Linked DNA regions of Paludibaculum fermentans. The protein of the gene in region 2 interacts with the protein of the main gene of each other region in a pairwise test. Links are inferred from orthologs where the notes say so. Each region holds a gene or a part of one and is shown on either strand. Other genes may lie near its edges.

The links.
Region 1: the proteins of glmS (region 2) and IRI77_RS15350 interact in binary tests that used the Escherichia coli proteins (3 or more experiments, as listed by UniProt). The link is inferred for Paludibaculum fermentans from one-to-one orthologs.

What each region holds. Positions count from the first base shown.
Region 1 is NZ_CP063849.1:3,918,255-3,928,730, forward strand. Bases 2,401-5,400 are described here. They hold IRI77_RS15350 (phosphatase PAP2/dual specificity phosphatase family protein), read right to left. Parts: upstream 4,582-5,400; coding sequence 3,220-4,581; downstream 2,401-3,219. Other genes in these bases: IRI77_RS15340 (lysophospholipid acyltransferase family protein), read right to left, coding at 2,401-2,805; IRI77_RS15345 (hypothetical protein), read right to left, coding at 2,795-3,223. In the rest of the region: IRI77_RS15325 (dihydrodipicolinate synthase family protein), read left to right, coding at 1-98; IRI77_RS15330 (nitroreductase family protein), read right to left, coding at 479-1,147; IRI77_RS15335 (phosphatidate cytidylyltransferase), read right to left, coding at 1,256-2,194; more of IRI77_RS15340, read right to left, coding at 2,191-2,400; IRI77_RS15360 (CDP-alcohol phosphatidyltransferase family protein), read right to left, coding at 6,356-6,991; IRI77_RS15365 (hypothetical protein), read left to right, coding at 7,227-7,424; IRI77_RS15370 (DUF4339 domain-containing protein), read right to left, coding at 7,492-9,744; IRI77_RS15375 (GNAT family N-acetyltransferase), read right to left, coding at 9,924-10,442.
Region 2 is NZ_CP063849.1:4,411,552-4,421,988, forward strand. The notes cover bases 4,466-7,426. They hold glmS (glutamine--fructose-6-phosphate transaminase (isomerizing)), read right to left. Parts: upstream 6,893-7,426; coding sequence 5,039-6,892; downstream 4,466-5,038. Other genes in these bases: IRI77_RS17315 (hypothetical protein), read right to left, coding at 4,466-4,572; IRI77_RS17320 (secondary thiamine-phosphate synthase enzyme YjbQ), read right to left, coding at 4,604-5,023; purS (phosphoribosylformylglycinamidine synthase subunit PurS), read right to left, coding at 6,929-7,174; IRI77_RS17335 (HpcH/HpaI aldolase family protein), read left to right, coding at 7,331-7,426. Also shown: cell division protein FtsZ, read left to right, coding at 1-473; murA (UDP-N-acetylglucosamine 1-carboxyvinyltransferase), read left to right, coding at 509-1,807; IRI77_RS17305 (FkbM family methyltransferase), read right to left, coding at 1,781-2,662; IRI77_RS17310 (aldo/keto reductase), read right to left, coding at 2,649-3,530; more of IRI77_RS17315, read right to left, coding at 3,709-4,465; more of IRI77_RS17335, read left to right, coding at 7,427-8,176; IRI77_RS17340 (hypothetical protein), read left to right, coding at 8,405-8,959; IRI77_RS17345 (MutS-related protein), read right to left, coding at 9,049-10,437. UniProt on the Escherichia coli protein: Catalyzes the first step in hexosamine metabolism, converting fructose-6P into glucosamine-6P using glutamine as a nitrogen source.

The DNA.
Region 1 (10,476 bases), 500 kb from region 2 along the record:
CCGGCCAAAGCGAGGAGCTCGACCGCATCTGCCGCCTCTACCCGCACCTCACCGACGATGAGTTCGTCGCCCGCAATCGCGATAAGTGGCTAAATTAGGGCGTGGTCAACCTGCCCGGCAACCGCCATGGCCGCTCCGCGCTCCATCGTCCCGGCAGGCAGCGTCAATGACCAGGGTGACCCCGCCGACGCCGCATCAGCCTACCCATCTGCCCCCAACGTGGAAGTCCGCCCCAGTGTGGCGTGGGATCTCGCGGCCTTGTCCTCCCTGTAGCCCGAGCTCTCAGGTTTACATCCCGGGCCAGTGGGTGCGACAGTTCTGTCTTCGCCATGACAGAAACCAGAATTAATTCTGATAGTTAGAATTTAGATCGACAGGAGAGCACCGCCCAGCCAACCTTCAGCGAGACTTTGCAGTCAGGTCCGTTCTCCGCTGGCGACGACGGCGGTGCCCCCGCTACGGGCAAGCCTTCCCACTATTACGGCGTCCCCGCCGGATAGCCCACTGTCTGCACAAACAGGATCTGCTGATCCCCACGCAGCTTTAAGGTCTCGGCAAGGCTCTTCGCATCCGGGATGGTCGCCCGGAACCACGCGCCGAGCCCCTCCGAGGCCGCGAACAGATAGACGTTCTGGCCGATAAACCCGGCGTCCACCGCCGCGAAGGCAGGTGCGCCGCCCCCGGCCTTGGCTGCGTCTGCGACATAGAGAATCGTCACGGCCGCCTTCGCCGCGGCCTCCGGACCAGTCCGCGCACGAATGTCCCCCTGAGCCACCATCCGCAAACGGTGCGGTTCCGCGTCATAGACATACACGCCGTCGGACAGCGCAAGGTGAAGGTCAATCTCCTGCCGGTTCCGGGCGGAAGGCGCCGTCCGGCCCAAGCCCGCCTTCTGCGATTGCGTCCGGTTCACGCCAAAGGCTGCCCACAGCAGGTCGGAAAGCGTCTGCGGTGGCAGCGTGCGATCCGTATACAGCCGGATCGTCTGCCGTTCCGCCAGCGCCCGCATCAGCGGCTTGCCGGCCTCGGTGCGCGGTTTCGGCAGCATCACGACACCGGACTGGGCCAGGCAGCCCGCCCCTGCGAACAGGACCGCCAGTACCGCGATGGCCGCCGCCCGCCGGGTTTTCTGGTATTGAGACCTCATAGACTCAATCTATCTCGATAGACGCCGGCCATGGATCGGCCCTCAATTGGCCTCAACCCGCACCGCCATCCTGCGGCACCGCTCCAAGGCCCGGCCCATCAGGGAAGACTACGGTGTGAAGAAGAAGCGCGTCAGGTGGAAGAAGATCGGAGCCGAGAAGGCCACGGAATCCAACCGGTCCAGCATCCCGCCGTGCCCTTCAATCAGGTGGCCCCAGTCCTTCACACCGCGATCGCGCTTGATGGCCGACATGACGAGCCCGCCGAGAAAGCCCATCATCGTCACGACGAAGGCCATGCCCGCCGCCTGCCACCACTGAAACGGCGTCAGCTTCCACAGGCACGCGCCCAACACCGTGGCGCTCAGCACCCCGCCGATCAGCCCTTCCACGGTCTTGGAAGGAGACAACTCCGGCGCCACCAGATGGCGGCCGAACAACTTCCCCCAGATGTACTGAAGTACATCACTGGACTGCACCACGATCAACAGGAAGACGATTAGCAGCGCATCGCGCCCCGCGTAGCCCGGGATGTGCAGCGTCAGCAGAGCCGGCACATGCGAGATGCAATAAACGGTGATCATCAACCCCCACTGCGTCTCCGCCGTCCGGGCCAGGAAGTTTCTCGGATCGCCGAAGACCACCGACGCAATCGGCAGCACGAGGAACCCATACACGGGGATGAGCACGGCAAAGAACCCGAACCAGTCCACGGTTGCCAGCCAATACTGCATCGGCAGCACCACGAAGAAGCTCATGAACAATGCGATGTGATCCGCGCGGTGCGTCGGCGTCAGGGTGATGAATTCGCGCAGCGCGGCAAACGACACGAATGCGAACAGCAACGTCACGGCCAGGGGGCCCGCCAGAAACGCCGCGGCCAGGACAAAGATCATCACCCACCACGCGTTGATGCGCGCGTTGAGATTGTCCAGCACGGCATTTGGCCCCGGCCGCGCCCGCTTGCGCAGAATGAACGAAGTCAGGCTCGCCACGGTCAGCACACCCACCAGGACAGAGAGCGTGACCATTACTTCCGGCGTGTTCATGCGTCCCCCAACTCGACCAGCGCTCGCCTCAGGCGCTCCAGGAACTCCATCTTCCCTTCGTTCTCACCTAACTTCATCGGCGCTCCAAAGGCAACCGAGCACAGCAGCGGCAACGGCAGCAGCGTCCCCTTTGGCATCACCCGATGCGCGTTATCGATCCACACCGGCACCAGTTCCAGCTCCCCGTAAGCCAGCGCCAACTGAAACACGCCGGATTTAAATGGCTGCACCGCTCCGCCCGTCCCGCGCGTGCCCTCCGGAAACAGCAGCAGCGAATCCCCCTCGTCCAGCGCGGCGCACATCGCCGTCAGCGGGTTATGCTCCCGCTCCACCTTGCCCCTCGCAATCAGCACTCCCCGGAACACCTGGTGGATCAGGAACTTCCTCATCCGCCCCCTGTTCCAATAGTCGTCCGCCGCCACAGGCCTCACACGGCGTCTCATCCGAGGCGGCAGGACAGACCAGACGAGCACAAAATCCAGGTGGCTGGCGTGGTTGGCGAAATACAACCGTTGCGACTCACTCGGCGCACACCCCAACCAGCGGCCCTGCACACCCGTCATCAGCCGCGTCGCACCCGTAATCAGCGCCCCCGCGAGCTCAGCCAGCATCCGGCCTCCAGGCCTGCAGCACCAGGCCTGCCGCCAGCGCCGCGAACTGGACCGCCGCCACCACGATCAGCCGGATCCACAGCCGCAGGGCGCCCCGGCTCCGCTCTTCCATCGACCGCTCACGCGCTGGCTGGCCCACTCCTCTCGCCCGCAGCCACTCATCCAACGAGCGGCCACCGTCTTCGGGCTTCTCGGCCAGGTCCCGGAACAACCCCGCGTCAATCGACACGCGTAAGCCCAAATAAACCGCAACCAGCCAGAGAACGGCGGAGGCTGCGAACCACACCCGCCCCGCGCCCGGCCGCCCCAGCAGCAGGCCAACCCCGGCGATCACCGCCGCGCAGTTGCTCGCATTCGACACCACCTGGCCGGACCGCAGAAAACTCGCCGTCACCTTCCCATCGAACTCCAGGGTCACCGCGAGGCCCTCCCCTTGGCCCACACTGCCAGCGCCTGCCTGTGCGCGGCCCCCAGCAGAATGACCGGCCGCCGGATTCTCACCTGTGCGATCGCTTCGTCCACCGACGCCGCACGCCCGGTCGCAATCAGCCACGCCGCCATGGCTGTGGCGCTTCGGGAGTACCCCAGCGCGCAGCACACCAGCGTGGGCCGAGCCGCTGCAAATGCCTCAATCGCGTCCACCGCTGCATCCAGTTGATCCGCTCCAGGAGCCATCAGGTCCAGCATCGGAACACTTCGATACTCGACGCCCCGTCCCGTGAAGGGCAGTTCAGCCGTGACATCCACCACTGAAGCCATACCCCTGGCCGTGAGCTCGCCCGGAGTCGGAAACCGCCCCAGCCACACGCCCTCTACAATTTCGTTCGCAGGCATCTGGCCGCGAGTGAACCACCGCGAGCTCAACCAGGCCAAAGCGATATACGGCGCCAACAGGCTCATCGCCGCTGGAGCCATTCTCCCTCCCGACTTGCCAAACAGCCAGGGTTGCCCGGACCAGTAGATCCCGGCCACCAGCACCAGCGCCGCTGCCAGCCACGCAAGAATCCACCCGCCCCCACCGATACGATGCGCGGCATACGCGCAAAGCAGCCCAGCCGTCACATACGCCATACCCAGCGGAAACCGCTGCTGGTCACCCGACCGCGCATGCCTTGGCGCGATCTCCTGCTCGGGAAACAACGCCATGGCCACCAGTCCCACCCACAATCCCGCCGGCAGGTCGATGAAGTGGTGCTGATACGTCGTCAATGTCGAAACAGCCATCAGCACAAACCAGAGCCGAAGCAGCCACATCGTGACGCCGCTGAAGTGCCGCGCATATCGCGCCCACAGCACCGCAATCAGCGCGATGTGCAGCGAAGGCGCCTGGTTGAACGGCTTATCGAAACTCATCAGTGCATCAAACAACTGGCCGAACAGCCCCTCTGCTGCGGGGCGCTCGAATCCGAATCGCAGCGGCGCCAGCAGGAAGCCGGCCACGCACAGCACCTGCACCGCGATCAACCGGCTGACGTGCGTCCGCAACTCGGCCCGCGTACGGCATAGAAACACCGACACCGCATAGAAGAGGTCTGTCGACCAGTAAGGGATGATCGTCCACGCCAGGAACGGGATCCTGTGCTCCCACGCGAACGCCACCTCCGGCACAGCCCGGCGCAGTCCCGTCACCCAGTTCGCGAACCCGTAACTCAGGAAGAACAACGGCCCCAGCGCGGCCAGCCAAAGCAGGGCCGGCAGCCAGGGCCGGGATTCAGCAGAACTCGTTTCAAAGGGGCCGGGTTCGGCGGATCGGGCCGCGACTTCGGGACTACTCAATCACCCATCCTTTGGGCGGCCGAGACCGTGAAGATCCCCCATTCGTCCGAGAGTTGTTCGGTCTTGCGGAAACCCGCCGCCGCCACCAGTTCATCCATTTCCACCTGGGTCCGGCGCCGCATGATCCAAGGCCGGTGATTGCGGTGGCTCGGCAGGGTACGCGCGATCATTTCCAGTTGCGGATGCCAGGGTTGCCCCGTGTAGATCAGGAACCCTCCTGGAGCGATCGCCTCCGCCAACCCGGCCAGCGACTCGCGGATCGGTCCGTTCTCGGGAAACAACTCATACAACCCGGAGACGATCCCCAGTGTCGGCCGCGGCGTCATCGCCGCCACACTGCCCCGATCGAATGCATCGCCTTGCTCAAACTGCGCAATCCCGTCCAGACCCTTCTGCCGGATTAGTTCCCTACCCTGCCTGACGTTGATCTCGCTGTAATCGCGCAGCAGAATATGCTCCGGCTTCGCCTCCCCCCCTCAATCGCCTCCAGCACATACCGCCCATGCCCCGCCGCGATATCGGCGATCCGCACCGGTTGCCCGGCGGCCTGCAGCGCCGCAATCGCTCCGCGCAGCAGTTGTTCAATATGCGCCTTCCTCACGCGGATGCCGCGCCACCCGATCGCGTTCAAGTAGAACCAGTCGATCAACTTGCCCAACGGTGTGATGCCGGAGGCCTTGTTGCGGTAGATGTAGTCCAGCGTGCTGCCGGAGTCGAACCCCGTCTCCAGCCCCAACCGGATGCCGTCCGAGAGCCGTCCGCCGGTCTTCATGCCGAACCGGGTCATCCCAAAATTCAGCGCCTTCGGATGCAGCGCCGGCAGCGGCTTGCTCAGCCGGTCGAACTCGTCTTTCGTATACCCCGTCTTGTCCGCCTCCAGCAGCGAAGCCCGCGGCGGCGCTTCGGCGAAGCACTTCTGCAGGAACCCGCGTGCCTTCGCAATCGCCGGAGCCCGATCCCGCTCGCCCAGGGTGTCGTGATAGAAGCCCTCGAAAACATGCACCTCTTTCACCTTCGACCCCAGCCGTTCAAAGAACTGGTGCTGCGGCTTGTGGTGCACGACGAAGTCGGCGCCCGAGATCAGGATCTGCGTCGGCACCTGGATCGCCGCGGCGTCTTCAATCAGCCGGTCCGCCGTGCTGTACAGCGCCAGCAGGATGTTCACCGAGATCGGCCGCCGGATCAGCGGGTCCGCTTTATACGAAGCAATCCGTTCGGGATCGTGCGTCAACGCGCTGGGCTTCACATAGGAATTGACGTGGAAGTTGCCGAACAACTGATGAAACAGCCCCAGCGCCGGGCGCGCCAGCGGCACATAGAGCTTCACGCTGAAAGCAGGGGAAGCCAACACCATGCACCGGATCGGCGGGGCATAATCGTGCACCCACGCCGCGGCCAGCACACTGCCCACGCTCTGCCCCAGCAGCGCAATGTCTTCCATGGCGATCGCGAACTCGCCGCAAATGTGCCGTACAAACACATCCACGTCCTTGACCAGGGTGCCCATCGTCGGGACGTGCCCGTTCGCCGGCGTACTCGCAGCGGACTCGACTGACCGCCCATGCCCGCGAGCGTCCCACGCGAACATCGCCGTCCCAGGCAGGTCCAGTTCGTCCACCACGTGCTGCAACCGGCCCGAATGCTCGTGGCCTCGATGAAATAAAACTACGGCTTCCTTGGCTGGTCCCTGTAAGGACGGCCAGTAGCGGTAGAACAGCCGCGTACCATCACTGGTAGTGAAATAGCGCTCTTCCGGAATACGCATAAGGTCTGACTACGAAACGCCCTTCTCCTCCTGGGCGGCTTTCTTTTCACCGAGCCCGCCCAATACTCGATTCACGATGGTAACTGCCAGCAGCAAGGCAAGCAACCGGGGAAAGCCCCACCCCAACCAGCCCGGAACAACGCCGCCGGCCCCAATCCATAGAGCCAGCGCGCCAAACACAAAGGCCCGGTCGCTCTTGCCCATCGGCCCGTCATAACGCCGGCCCGCGCCGGTCATCACCGCGACCGTCCCGGCCATCTCGGAAAGCGCCGAGAGCCAGATCACGCCGCCTATCCAAAGCGCCTCAAATTCCGGCAAATAAGCAAACGGCAGCAACAGAAAACCATCCGAAATTACATCCGCCAGTTCATTCAGATACGCGCCCAAATCCGACTTCTGCCCGAACTCCCGGGCCAGCATTCCATCGACGGCGTTCAGTGCCATGCGTACAAACAGAAACCCGGGCACCACCAGGAACAGGGCCCGATCCTGAATGCGAGCCGTCAACAGCAGCCCCAGCCCGACGGAAAGCAGGCAAGCGGCGACGGTGACGTGGTTGGCCGTAACGCCAGAGCGGGCCAGGAATCGTGCGAGCGGACGAAGCAAACCTTGAAAACGAGGCTTCAGCGAATAAATGCTCGGCACAGGATATCAGTGTACCCAAGCAGGCAAAGAAAGGGGGGGGAAACGCAATCCACTCAGGCCCCAATCCCTGCCAAACCCTCTCGGCCCCCGGTCGCACATCCGCCCGGGGCCTCAGGATTGCGCTACGATCGGGCAGGGGCAAATTCCCTGAGCGCCGTAGTTCAGGTTTCCGAGCGTTAGGATTCTCCGGGGTAACGCAACAGACCGCCGCGATTCGAAAGCAGCAGGAGGACTCATGAGCGACCGCTTCGACTTTGAAGTTGTGTGTCCGAACAACCACAACCAGACCGTTACCTTCCGTCAGGAAGAATTCGAAGAGGCACTGAAGTCCGGTGCGCTGGTATTCCACTGCAATACCTGCGACACCAACTGGCCTCCAACCAGCGACCAACTTGCCATGTTTCGAAAGCAGTTCGCCAAGAACGAGGACTAGCACCTGGCAGGGCAGCCAGCGATCCGTCCGCTACCTCGAACGCCTGGCCTTTAGCCGCCTGAGAAGCTCAGCGCTTGGCTCGCTGGGCATGCCATTCGCTGGTCGCGGCATTGGGCATGACGCCCCAGGCGTTGATGTCGATAGTCCCCTTCAACGCCTCTTTGCCCAGCAGATTGCCCTGGTAGTCAGCGGTGGAGCGGTCTTCCGCCTTCGCGCGCCAGGTCAGCACACCATCCTTATAGGTGGCAATCCCCGTACTGCCATAGCGCTGGCCTTCCTTGTCGCGGTACTCCATCGAGAAGTCATACTTTCCTTCCTCCTGTGCCCGCTTCGTCAGCACGAACGAGAAGGGATTCGTCTCCACGTTCATCTTGATTGAGGCCGCAGCCGCCCCGCGCAGGTCCGCTTCGCTGCGATCCGGCAGAAACGCCCGCAGGACGATGACAACCAGGTCCTCCACGTGCTTCCGGAAAACCTCCGTGCCCCGCACCGTCATCTCTCCGTTCCAGGTCCCGCTCAGGTCGTCATCTCCATACAGAATCCGCACCCTCTTGAAATCGATATACTGCGCCTTACCGTCGGCATCCACCTTGTAGTAATAGAAGCCGAGGTTATTGACACCCTTGTCCAGACTGAAGTTGTAGTAGTATTCGCCCCGCCCATCGAACGCCCCGTTGGCCAACAAGGTGGTGTCCTTGAACAGATCGACCCGGTACTCCGCCGCTCCCGTCGTATAGGGAAACTTGACCTCGAACCGGAGCATCCCTTTCAACCCCGCACCCGGCAGCATCGTAGTGACCTCATCGGTCTTAATCACCTTCGGGACTTCCGGCCACTTCTTGTCCGCGCCCTCCTGGATCAGGTACCGCACCTTCCACTTGGGAAACTTGTCATTGCCGATGGTTCCCGCGGCGATCTCCGCATACCGCGCGCCAACCTTCCCCCAATCGGCTATCGCCGTCTTGCCGATGTAGAGCAGGATCGGGAAGCTGATGCCGTTGCCCTTGTCGATCTCGGCTCTGTTGAGGCCAGAGTTGTAGGGCTGCAGTTCACCGTTCGCGAGATTGATTCTACGGTTCTCGTTGCCGTGGTAGTTTGGGTCGGCGATGTACAACCCGCTGGCATCCGCTTTGTAGACGACCATCGCGTGGCCCGCTTCCACGGGCTGCCCCTTCGCATCGGTCGTCTGCCCCCAGATCTCGATGTACTGCGGTTCTCCCGTCAGTTGAATCGAATAGGCAAAGGCAAACCACGTCAGGCCGGTAGGGAAGCCGTTGATCTTCCGCACAATCCTGCGGCTGAGGCTGTCCCAATCGAGTTCGCTCTGAACCATGGAGGCGAAGCGGTAGCCCCACGAGTCGTCCTCCTGCAGTTGGATCGTGCCCATGCCGTAGTCATTGTTGTCATAGCGGCCGTACAGCGCCCGTTCCCCGGCGGCCTGCTTCTTCTCGAGGTAGTACCACATCGAGGTAATCGACTGGCCCGCGCAGTGCCCGGCCGGTGCCAGCCACGAGCCGAAGTTCGTGAACTGCCAGTCGTCGACACCTGGCAGGTAGCCGCTGGCGGCAGGCAACCCCCGAACAATCTCCGCCTTCTTCGCCTTACTGATCACGAGATCCGAGAAATGCCTGGTGAGAATCGTGATCGACTGGGCATCCTCTCCCACCAGCGGGAGTCCTTCCAGCTTCCCCGTCTTGCGGTCGTAGTAGAACCCCAGCGCAAACTCGTCCCGTGCGATGCTCACGGGGATCTTCACCGCCATCGGGTCGTTCGAGTACACATGACCGTTGTCGATCGTGATCAGCGGAGTGGCCGGATGAAACAACGGGCCCAACTGATGACTGGTGATCTCTGTCGCCTGGATCCGGAAGGGAAGGTCCTTGCCATACGCCTCGGCGCTCACGCTCACGCTCATCCCGTTCAACGGGGAACCCGGCTTGCCGATCGTGATCGAGCCGCCAGTGGAGGGCACGGTTGCCGACGCAAGGGTCGCCGCTGAGCCCAGCCCCATGTTGCCGCTGTCTTTGTACTTCAGCCAGAGAACCAGGCCGCCGATCAGCAGCACAGGAATGAGAATCAGCGTGCCCAGGCAGCCGAGGCATCCAAACCTCCGCTGTCTTTTTCCAGGCGGGACGACTGCAGCAGGCGGCGCCTGCGACGGCCATAGGAAACCAGCCTGCGCGGCCGGAACCCAATTCGGTGAGCCTTCGGCCCAAACCATGTCGGCAGGCGACAATCTACCCTGCGCGATCATGTCCTGCATCGCCTGCCGGTCGTATGGACCGTACTGTTGTCCGTCCCGGACCAGGTACCAGTTCATCGAACTCAACCTCCCGGCTGCGGCCATCCACCCCATGCGACGCCAGTCGCCAAGTTCCGCCCCGTGCGGTGCGCGGAACTGATGCCGCAAGACAGCAGTTTAGTTCTATCGGATCTGAAACGGTGAAATAAACACCAGCCCGGATTCCCCGAGGCGGTCCCGCCGGAGCCGGAAAGCCTTTAAGGCTTCCTCTCGTACATCACGGTGGCGTGCCCTTTGTACGTCGTCCGGCAGTACTCCTGGAATCCGCACTTCTCCGCCACACGAACGGACGCAGCGTTCTCAGGGTTGATCAGGCACACGGTCCGGCCGGCTTTCAGATGCACGTCGCTCCACTCTAGCGCGGCCCGCGCCGCCTCAGTGGCGAATCCTTTGCCCTGCGCCTCGGGCGCCAGTGCCCATCCCAGCTCCGGGATCCCCTGGATCGAGGGCTCAACCTCCCGTTTGAAGTCGGCGAAGCCAACCTCACCCACAAAACGCCCGGTCGCTCGTTCTTCGACCGCCCAATACCCGAAGCCCAGGAACTGCCAGAGGCCCGAGTAGCGCAGGAACCGCGCCCAGATCTCTTCTTCCGTGAACGGCCGTCCGCCGATGAACCGCGTCACTCCGGCATCGGACCACATAGCGGCGGAAGGGAGGAAATCCTCCATGCGATGGCCGCGCATTCGCAGCCGGTCTGTTTCGATCAAAGGAATCATCGGGGCACCTGGAGCTTCAGCAGTCTGTACTGCC
Region 2 (10,437 bases):
CCGGCAACCCAGACGTCCAGATTAACTTCGGGCTGGTTCCTGACGACACCCTGGATGATGAAGTGAAGATCACGGTGATCGCCACCGGCTTCCAGCGCGAGAATATGCAGCACGTGGAACCGCCGCATGTGTCCGCGGTCCGCAGCGGTGCCCCCAAGGTGCTCACCCCCGCGGCAGTGCCCAGCAGCACCCTGATGCCGGTCACGCAGCAGCCGTTCCCTTCCATGCAGTTCCCGCCCGGGACTGAGCCGATGTTCACTTCGGTGGAAATGCCGGGCCAGGAACAGTATTCCGACGTGACGCTCGATGTGGAAGCCGAGCCAGAGACCGAGGCGCAGCCTCAGGCCGCTGAAGCGGAACTGCCGCCCCAGTTGCCTCCGAAGCCGGCTCCGCAGGGCGACGACGACGCGTTTTCCCTGGATGATCTCGACACCCCCGCGTTCCTGAGGCGGGAGCGGAAGCTGTTCCAATAATGTCGGCCTCGGCGACTGCACGTGGGACGGATCAGATGATACTACGCGGAGGCAAGCCTCTCTCGGGAGAGGTGGCTCTCAAAGGCGCCAAGAACGCCTTGCCCAAGATCATGGTTGCGGCTTTGCTGACGGCAGAGCGGTGCACCTTGAGAAACGTCTCGCGCATCGTGGATGTGGCGATCGTCAGTGACCTCATCACCGCCCTGGGCGGCGAGGTCACCTACACTTCCCCCGATGTCCTCGAGATCTGCGCTGCCAACCTCCATCCCATGGAGCGCAGTGTCCTCAAGGAATTCACCGGCAAGAGCCGCATTCCCATCCTGACCTGCGGGCCCCTGCTGGCCCGTTTTGGCGAGGCGCCCGTTCCCTCTCTCGGCGGCTGCCGCATCGGGACCCGCCCGGTGGACTTCCACATCCGCGCCCTGCAGGACATGGGCGCCCAACTGCACGACGAGTCGGGCAACGCGCTGCTGACCTGCGAGCGGCTCTATGGCAACAAGATCCGCCTGGACTACCCCAGTGTCGGCGCGACGGAGCAGGTGATTCTCGCCGCCGTGCGGGCCGAAGGCGTCACGGAGCTCTCCAACGCCGCCATGGAGCCCGAGATCATGGACCTGATCATGGTGCTCCAAAAGATGGGCGCTGTCATCAGCGTGGACGTCGACCGGGTCATAACCATCATCGGCGTGAAAGTTCTGCGGGGTTTTGACCACACCCCCATCCCCGACCGGCTTGAGGCCGCCTCCTGGGCTTCCGCCGCCATCGCCACCAACGGCCGAATCTTCGTCCGCAACGCGCGCCAGGTGGACATGATGACCTTCCTCAACCGCTACAGGCAAATCGGCGGTGATTTCCGGGTAACCAACGAGGGCATAGAATTCTGGCGAGCTGGCGCGAAACTGCGCTCTTCCGCCTTGGAGACCGACGTTCACCCCGGGTTCACGACCGATTATCAGCAGCCGTTCGTCATCGCTCTCACCCAGGCCGAAGGCGTTTCCATCGTTCATGAGACCGTCTACGAACAGCGCTTCGGCTATATTGATGCGCTCAACCGCATGGGCGCCCAGATCCAACTCTATCGGGAATGCCTGGGAGGCCTCCGCTGCCGCTTTGGGCAGCGCAACTACAAGCACAGCGCGGTGATCGTGGGGCCAACGCCGCTGCGCGGCGCCGAGATCAATATTCCTGACCTGCGCGCCGGTTTCAGCTATGTGATTGCGGCCTTGGTGGCGGAAGGCGAGTCGACGCTCTCCAATACGGGCCTGATCGAACGCGGCTACGAGGACCTCGTGGGCAAGCTGCTGCGGCTAGGAGCCCAGATCGTCGACGCCTGAGGCATCCCGGCGTACGCCGTGGACGTGGTAAGGAACGTAATAGCGTGGGTCCTCGTCCCTGGTAATGAGTTCAAATCCGCAGTCCGTCAGGAACTCCCGCACAAAGCCCAGCGTGCGGAAATCTTCGCCCTCGCCTCGCCCCGCCCGGAAATCGTGAGCGGCGATACACACGTGGGCGGTTCGCATCATGGCGTTCCGGCAACCAGGTAACGCCTGACGCTCCGCGCCCTCGATGTTCATTTTGAGGAAGTCGATGTGGTCGAGCCCCATCTCGGCGGCTAGGCTGTCAAACGTCACCCCCTCCACCGGGAAACTCGTGGGCGTCGCGTCGCCGCTCCGCACAAAGTTGGACTCCCACACGGGCAGGGTCTCAATATGCAGCCGCGCGGGCACATCCACGCAGGCTACATTGAGCGTCTGAACGTTAGCCAACCCATTCAGCTCACAGAACCGGTTCAGAACACGGTAGTTCGTCGGATGCGCCTCGATGGCCCAAACATGCCCTTCTGAACCCACTTTCTGGGAAAAGGCGAAGACATCCTCACCGCGGCCGGCGCCGATGTCGACGATCACATCGCCAAGCTTCGGCTTGTAGACGTGAAACCAATAGTCGTCAGCATCGCACACGTATTTCGTCGCCATGTGACACCAGCGGTCCCAGCGAGGCTGTGCGGTCTGGAATAGCTCGGGATCCGGGAATGAAATCCCTTCCGCCCGCCGAATCCACATTCCGTCCCAAAGGATCTCTATCGGCTCGCCGCTGGCGGCGCGTGCGGCCCTGGTCGCCACACGTGCCAATTCGTCTCTCGACCCCGGCCGGTCCAGTTCGCGGACCGTCTCTTCAGCAATCCACATGATCTGCAAAGAAATGATCGATGGATGCCCTCATCTGGGCTGAGACGCTCTTCGGCAGGGAGTTCATCTCCTCGGAGCTGAGCGGCTTGAAGTTCTTCGCCACGTTCGTATTAAAGTCGATGTGCTCCAATTGGGGCATGCCCACCGTGGTGGCGGTTACCGGCAGCGACATCGCATACCGCAACAGCATCTCGGGTGCCGCCTTACCCAGCAGCTTCTCCTGGGCGAACACTTTCATCGCCGTGAGGCCCATCTTCTTTTTCAGGGCCACCGGCATCGCTACGGATTCGAATCCGGAGGCGCCGGTCTGCCCCTGTCCCGCTTTGTCCGAGGGCGCCGCGTTCCCGATCTGGGCGATATTCAATGCCATCTGCGTCGAATCGAAATCGTTGTGCTCCAGCGCAGCCTTCAGCACCTGAGGATTCTGGTGGCAGGTGATACCGATGAAGCGCGCAACCTTCTGCTCGCGCAGCTGATACATCGCCTTCAGCTGGCCGTTCGGCCCTTCGATCTTTGCCAGGTCGTCTTCATTGCCCAATGCGTGAATGTGCATGAGGTCCACCTGGCTGACTCCAAAATTCTTCAGCGAGCGATCGACAATGCGCATTGTGTCGTCGAAAGACCGGTCGCCGCCGATCTTGGTGACCAGGAAGAAGTTCTTCTTGTGGGACTTGAGATACTCACCCACCCATTGCTCGCTCTGCCCGTCGCCATAGCTGGCAGCCGAGTCGACGTATGTCACTCCGGCCTTAAGCGCACGATCGAGGGCGGGCAGGCCTTTGTCTGGAGTCTTGTAAGCCAGCCAGCGGCTGCCGGCCCCGAACGCCAACAAACTGACCTTCTCGCCGGTGCGGCCTAGAGTTCGCATCGGCATTCCGGTTTGGGCGTCAATTTCAGTGGCGAGCGCCGCAAGCGCGGCGGTTGTCAAAAAGGACCTTCGGGAAATGCTCATGGTGACTCCTTCTCGCAAATGGCATTGTATCAGTTAGGGTGTAGGCGAGAGGGGCCGCGGATCACTCGATCCGCCGCGCGGCTCGCACATGCTCCTAATTGTCGCGCTGGGAAACTGCCCCGTCCGGGCAGCTCAACGCATCGAGCAACTTGGGTGCGCTGGGACACGTTTTGTGGACGGCCACGGCCAGGCCAATTGTCGTCACCAGGATGAGAAGCAGGGGAATCCAGGTCACGCCAAGAACGCTGCGGAGCCAGCCCTTGGCTTCCGCCTTTTTCGCCGCACCCGTCAGGCACGAGGCCAGCAGGGCATTCAATGCGATGTCGGGCAGAATTTGCGGGGCGGCGTAGATCAGATAGCCGCCGGCGCCGAAAAGCACCAGAACGAGAAGCGCCAGGAGCGCGAGAATCCAGATTCCATCGTCCAGATCGATGTCGAGGTCTAGGCTGGGAAAGCTGAATCCATGCCCGCCGCCTCCTCCACCGGAGCTCACCGGTGCCACCCTGGTGTCTGCCACGCCCCAGACATCCGAAGCACCTCCGCCGCCGGAGTCGCCGCCCCCAAACGACATGGCCGATCCACCACCCAACGAGGGGCCGCCGCCGCTGGAGGACCCGCCCCAGAATGGGAAGTCGATGTTACCTGGATCCAGCCCGGACCCTAACCCGGAGCCGGTTGGTTTCCGCGATGGTACATCCAGCAGCACGTAAGCCACCCAGATACGCATCAACCCCACAAAAACGAAATAGGCGAGGAGCACCGCCAGCGGGTACCGCACCAGCACCGAGGTGAGGCCGGCCATCAGCAGCAACTTGCTGGCCAGCACTCCGCTCGACGTTGTGGCAAGCAGCAGCAGGCTCATGTGGAACCGCACGAAATACTGGCGCAATACGCGCTGCCGGAACTTCTGGCCCAGCGTCGCGCTGTCCAGCCGCCGGAAACCCTGCCTCGCCTTCAAAGGACCCTCCTCCTGAAACTGCTCACAGCGCTTACTCACCCAGAAGGTGAGCGGCCACGCTGCGGTGGTGGGACGACGTGCGGTGTTCGAAAAGGTAAATCCCCTGCCAGGTGCCCAAAGCCAGGCGGCCACCGATCAGGGGAATTGTGAGCTGGCCCCCCGTCAGCACACTTCGGATGTGGGCCGGCATATCGTCGGCCCCCTCCATGGTGTGTACATACAGGCGGTTGTCTTCAGGAACAATCCGCTCGAAATAGCGGATCAAGTCTGCCTGCACATCCGGATCGGCGTTCTCCTGAATGATCAGGGACGCCGAAGTATGGCGGCAGAACAAAGTCAGCACGCCGGTTCGGAGCGAGCAGCTCCGCACCCAGGCTTCCACATCCGATGTGAATTCGTACAGACCCTTGCCACGCGTGCGGACGATGAACTCCTGTACAGCCTGCCGCATCTCGTGACCCGGGGACTACTCGACGGTGACGCTCTTCGCCAGGTTGCGAGGCTGGTCCACGTCGCAACCACGCCGAACGGCGATGTGATACGCCAGCAACTGCAGCGGAACCACCTCCAGAATAGGCAATAGCAACTCGCGCGTGGGAGGCACCCATATCACGTGATCGGCCGACCGCGTCACGTCGGTCATACCTTCCGTCGCCACCGCGACCACCTTCCCCCCGCGCGCCTTCACTTCCTGGATGTTCGAGAGCGTCTTCTCATACCGCAGCACGCTCGCTTCGTCCTCGGGATCCGCCGTCGCCAGCACCACTGTAGGTAGCGACTCGTCAATCAGCGCATTCGGCCCATGCTTCATCTCCCCGGCGGGATAGCCTTCCGCGTGGATGTAGGATATCTCCTTCAGCTTCAGTGCGCCTTCCAGGGCGATAGGATAGTGAATGCCACGGCCCAGGTACAGGAAGTCGGTGGCTTTGAACAACCACTTCACCAGATCTTCATAGTGCGCGTCGGCCGAAAGCACATGCTCCAGTTTGGCGGGAATCCGAAGCAACTCCTGCGCCAGATCCTGAGACTGCTCAGGAGTCTGCCGGCCCCGCGCCTGCCCTAGGTACATGGCCAGGATGAACAACGCCGTCAACTGGGCTGTGAACGCCTTGGTGGAGGCCACGCCGATCTCGGGTCCGGCATGCGTCAACAGGGTGCCCGCCGCCTCACGCGAGATCATGGATCCCATTACATTGCAGATCGAAAGCGTCCGCGAGCCCTTGCTCTTCGCTTCCCGCTGAGCCGCCAGCGTGTCGGCAGTTTCGCCGGACTGCGAAATCAGCACGGTGAGCGAGTTCGGATTGACGATCGGATCCCGGTAGCGGAATTCACTGCCGTAATCCACCTCAACCGGAATGCGCGCCAGCCGTTCGATCATGAACTTGCCGGCCAGTGCCGCGTGCCACGACGTACCGCAAGCCACAATCCGCACGTTCTGGAACTCCGCGAACTCCTTGGGCTGGATCTGCATCTCATCCAGGAAGACCCGGCCGCTCTCCTGGCCTACACGGCCCAGAATCGTGTCGCGGACGGCGCGCGGCTGCTCATAGATCTCCTTGAGCATGAAGTGCTTGTAGCCGCCCTTTTCCGCCATGATCGGATCCCACAGGATGTGCGATACCTGCCGCTTCACCGGCCGGCCATCCAGATCCATCAGGCGGACTCCGTCAGCAGTCAGCACGGCGATGTCGCCGTCGTGCAGGAAGAAGACGTCGCGGGTGTGGCTGAGAATTGCGGGCACATCGGAAGCAACGAAATACTCGCCTTCCCCCAAACCCACCACCACGGGAGGACCATTTCGCGCGGCGACAATCTTCCCCGGATCCAATCGCGAAATCGCGGCAATGGCGAACACACCCCGCAAGCGGCCTACCGCCAGGCGCACTGCCTCTTCCAGGCTGCCCTGGAAGTACTTCTCCACCAGGTGAGGGATGATCTCGGTGTCTGTTTCCGTCTGGAACGCGTGGCCCTCAGCTTCGAGTTCCTGCTTCAGCGCCAGGTAGTTTTCCACGATGCCGTTGTGAACCACCACGATGTCGCCCTTGGAGTCGCGGTGAGGATGTGCGTTCTCTTCGGTCGGGCGTCCGTGCGTGGCCCAGCGGGTGTGGCCGATGCCATACCAGCCGTCCACGGGAGATAGGCGCACAGCTTCTTCCAGGTTGTGGAGTTTGCCCGACACGCGCCGCAAATGGAGGTTCAGGTCTTCGTCGACCACGGCCAGGCCGGCCGAATCATACCCTCGATATTCCAGCCGCCGCAACCCTTCCAGCAGGATGGGTACAGGTTTCTTATTGCCGACGTAACCGATGATTCCGCACATAGCTATCCTCCGAGTTTCGCCGCGCGGAGCGGCGGTCTAGCTGATTAACTCCAACCGGTACTCTTCGATGACGGGGTTCGACAGTACCTCTGAGGCAATCTGATCGAGCTCCGCCTTGGCCGCTTCCAGGCTGATTCCTTCGGCGAGTTCGATCTCAAAATACTTACCTTGGCGCACTGCGGCAATGCCGGTGTGGCCCATGCCGTTGAGGGCGCGAGCGATCGTCTGACCCTGCGGATCGAGAACGGTCTTCTTCATGGTGACGTAGACGTGGGCTTTCATTGGGCTTCTCTAGAGTTTAGCGGACATGGCAAGTCCTGTGGAGGAATCCCCCGAAAGTACCAGGACTTTGACCTGACCCGCGATTCTCGCTATATTGCGCTGAGTCCGATCAAGTCTGGGGACGGACGACACTTCTATTCCACTGGAGGAACCTCTATGTCCAACAACGTGCCCACTGGGGCTGAATTCAAAGAACAATTGCGGGCCGGCGCCCCCAAGATGGGGCTTTTTCTCAATTCACACAGTCCGACGGTAGCCGAACAACTCGCCCACAGCGGCTACGACTGGCTTCTCGTCGATACCCAACACGGTCCGATGGACCACGAAAAGCTCTCCAACATGCTGTGTGCCATCGCCAGCGGCGGAGCCAAGTCGATGGTTCGCGTGGCCGGCTATCACGACCGCGGCGGCATCCAGCAGGCCCTCGACCTGGGCGCCGATGGCGTGCTCGTCCCCTACATCAATACGGCGGAGGAGGCCCGGCAGGCGGTAAGCTGCACCCGGTACCCCACGGCCGGGACCCGCTCAGTCTACTTCCCCCAGCGCAGCATGAACAAGGCCGGCCTGCTGGGCTACGCGGGTAATGCGAATAAGAATGTCATCGTCGCCCTCCAGGTGGAAACGGCGGCCTGCATCGAGAACATGGCGGAAATCGCCGCGGTGCCGGGCGTCGATATGCTCTTCCTCGGCCAGAACGACCTGTGCATGTCCATGGGGCTCTATGAGAAGTACGAATTCCCCCACATGTACACGTCCCCGGAACTCCAGGCGGCCACCGAGACCCTCATCTCCGAAGCGCGTAAGAATAACGTGATCCTCGGCTTGTTCCTCTTCGGAACCACCCGTGTCGCGGAGTTCCTTGCCAAGGGCTTCAGCTTCATCAGCGTCGGCAACGACCTGCATCACGTCCTCACCCAGTCCGCCGCCTACGTGCAGGATCTGGAGAAGATCGCCGCCACCGAAGGCAAACTCTGGACCCGCCGGCCCACTGCGCTGTTCTAAACCTTCCGCAGCGCCGGCTCGGCCGCCAAAATTAGGCACAACCCACGGAATTTCGCAAGTGATTTAACCGTTAGACAGGGGCGGCCCATCTCCAATCAGGAGAAGGGCCGCCTTCGTTTTTCTGAAACCCAAACAAGAGCCGGATAGTCTATAATAATAAGTAAGTCGGCCAAGTAGTCCTTCCTTATTTCTCCCTCACGTTCGGGAAAAACCAAACGGAGAAACCAATTGATCAATCTAAACGCTACTCGTGTGTCCCTGCTGGCCATCCTCGCGTTGGCCCCGGCATCCCTGCTTTCCGCTGCGAACGCCAAAGAGGCATCGCTCAAGGAGAGCATCGCGCTCATGCAGGACATTGCGGGCGCGACGATGGGTATTCGGGAAACGGCCGCCCGCATCGAGTCCTTCAACCGGACTCCGATGCAGCTCAGCCGTATGTCCCATTCTTATCAGCTAAATGAACTGCGTGAACAGGTGAATGCCATCGCTCCGGCAGTCAACCGCCTGGAAGAACTGAGCGCCTCCCTCGGGGCGCCGGAACAGCAGACCATCGCACGCGCCGGCATCGCGGCCCGCGCGCTGGCTGCCGAGGTCAACGCCACGATCCTCAAACAGAATGAGGTCGATGGCAACCCCAGCCTGAATGTCGATTACTGCCGTCTCATCAAGGCTGTATACAGCAAGGCGAGTGCGCTCAACAAGAGCCTCGACGCCGCCGCGGATTACTCCAAGGCACGCGGCCGGGCAGAGCAGAATGGCATCATTCCGGCTCCTGCCGAATAGACCCGCCAACAAACTGGGACAAATGCGGAAAGTCAAAAACCCGCATTTGTCCCAGGACTTTTACTTAGTTAATTTGAAAGCACCATCGATCAGACTTCCAGTCCGATCGATCGCATCAATTCAAGCGCATTGCTCTTGGCGACAACACCCGGCCGAATCGTATAGTCGAACCGCATCTGTCCGTCTTCCATACGGTCTTCGAAGTGCATATTGATGCCCCGCGGCTCCACCTGCTCCGCGATCTGCGTCAACGCCAAGTCGTGCGTCGTCACCAGCCCGATCGCCCCACGCTTCACCAGCCCCTGAATCACCCCCGCCGCGCCAATGCGCCGGTCGTGTGAGTTCGTGCCGCTCAACACCTCATCCAACAGGAACAACAGCGGCGGACCCTGCTTGGTCAGCTCCACGATGCGCCGCAGCAGTACGATCTCAGCGAAAAACCGCGAATTCCCCTCCTGCAGCGAATCCACCACCCGGATCGACGCCCCTATGGCAACCGGCGACAACGCCATACGCTTAGCCCGGACCGGCGCCCCCGCCAAGGCCATCACCACGCTGGTGCCCACCGTCCGCAGCATTGTACTCTTGCCGGACATGTTCGATCCGCTGATCACAATCAGGGGCTGTGTCCCGTCCAGCCGGATGCTATTCGCCACCACGCGGTCCGGAGGCAGCAACGGGTGCGCAAGATCCTCTCCGTCGAGGACTGGCCCGCCTTCCACGACCTCTGGAAAGCGATCGTCCGGATGTTCCCAGGCGTACCCGGCCAAGGCCAGCAGCGCTTCCATTTCGCCCAACGTTCGGAGCCATTCCGGAATGGACGGACCGTGCACCCGGCGCCACCACTCTATCGCCCACGAGCAGTTCAGCCCCCACATCAGGATCAACCCGATCGGCGCAAACAGCTGATTGCGGCGCAGGTCCAACAGGCCTACCAGCCGAGCCAGGCCCGCCACCTGCTTCGAAGGCCTGACTCCGCCCTCCTCCAGGCTGCCCCTCAGCTCCAACAGCTTCGCCGAGGAAAAGTCCTCCTGCTCCAATCGGGCCAGCAGTGACGCAATCAGGCCAAGCTCCCGCGAAGGCTCTTCCAGGCCGTTCAACACCGCGAATACCTTCGGCCGCATGAGGAAGGAACAGGTGATCTGCGCGATCAGAGCCAGTAGGAACGGGATCCGAATGCCTGTCACGGCCATTACCCCGAATGAGGCCAAAGTACACGCGGGCAACAGCAAGGCGGCGGCACGATGCCCCGCTGTCAACCCCACCGGCGGAGCGGTCCCCCAGCGCATCAGCGTATCTGGATGCACGGCCGCGCGCACATCCTCGCCCATCAGCGCCAACTGTTCCCGCAACTCCAATCGGGGCTGCAGATCCCTAACGGCGCCCTGCCGCGCCTCGACATCGGACTTGCGAGCTCCGCGCAATAGCCATTGCGCCAGCGTCTCCTCCCCGCCCCGGGTACGCGCCGTGCAAAGCAA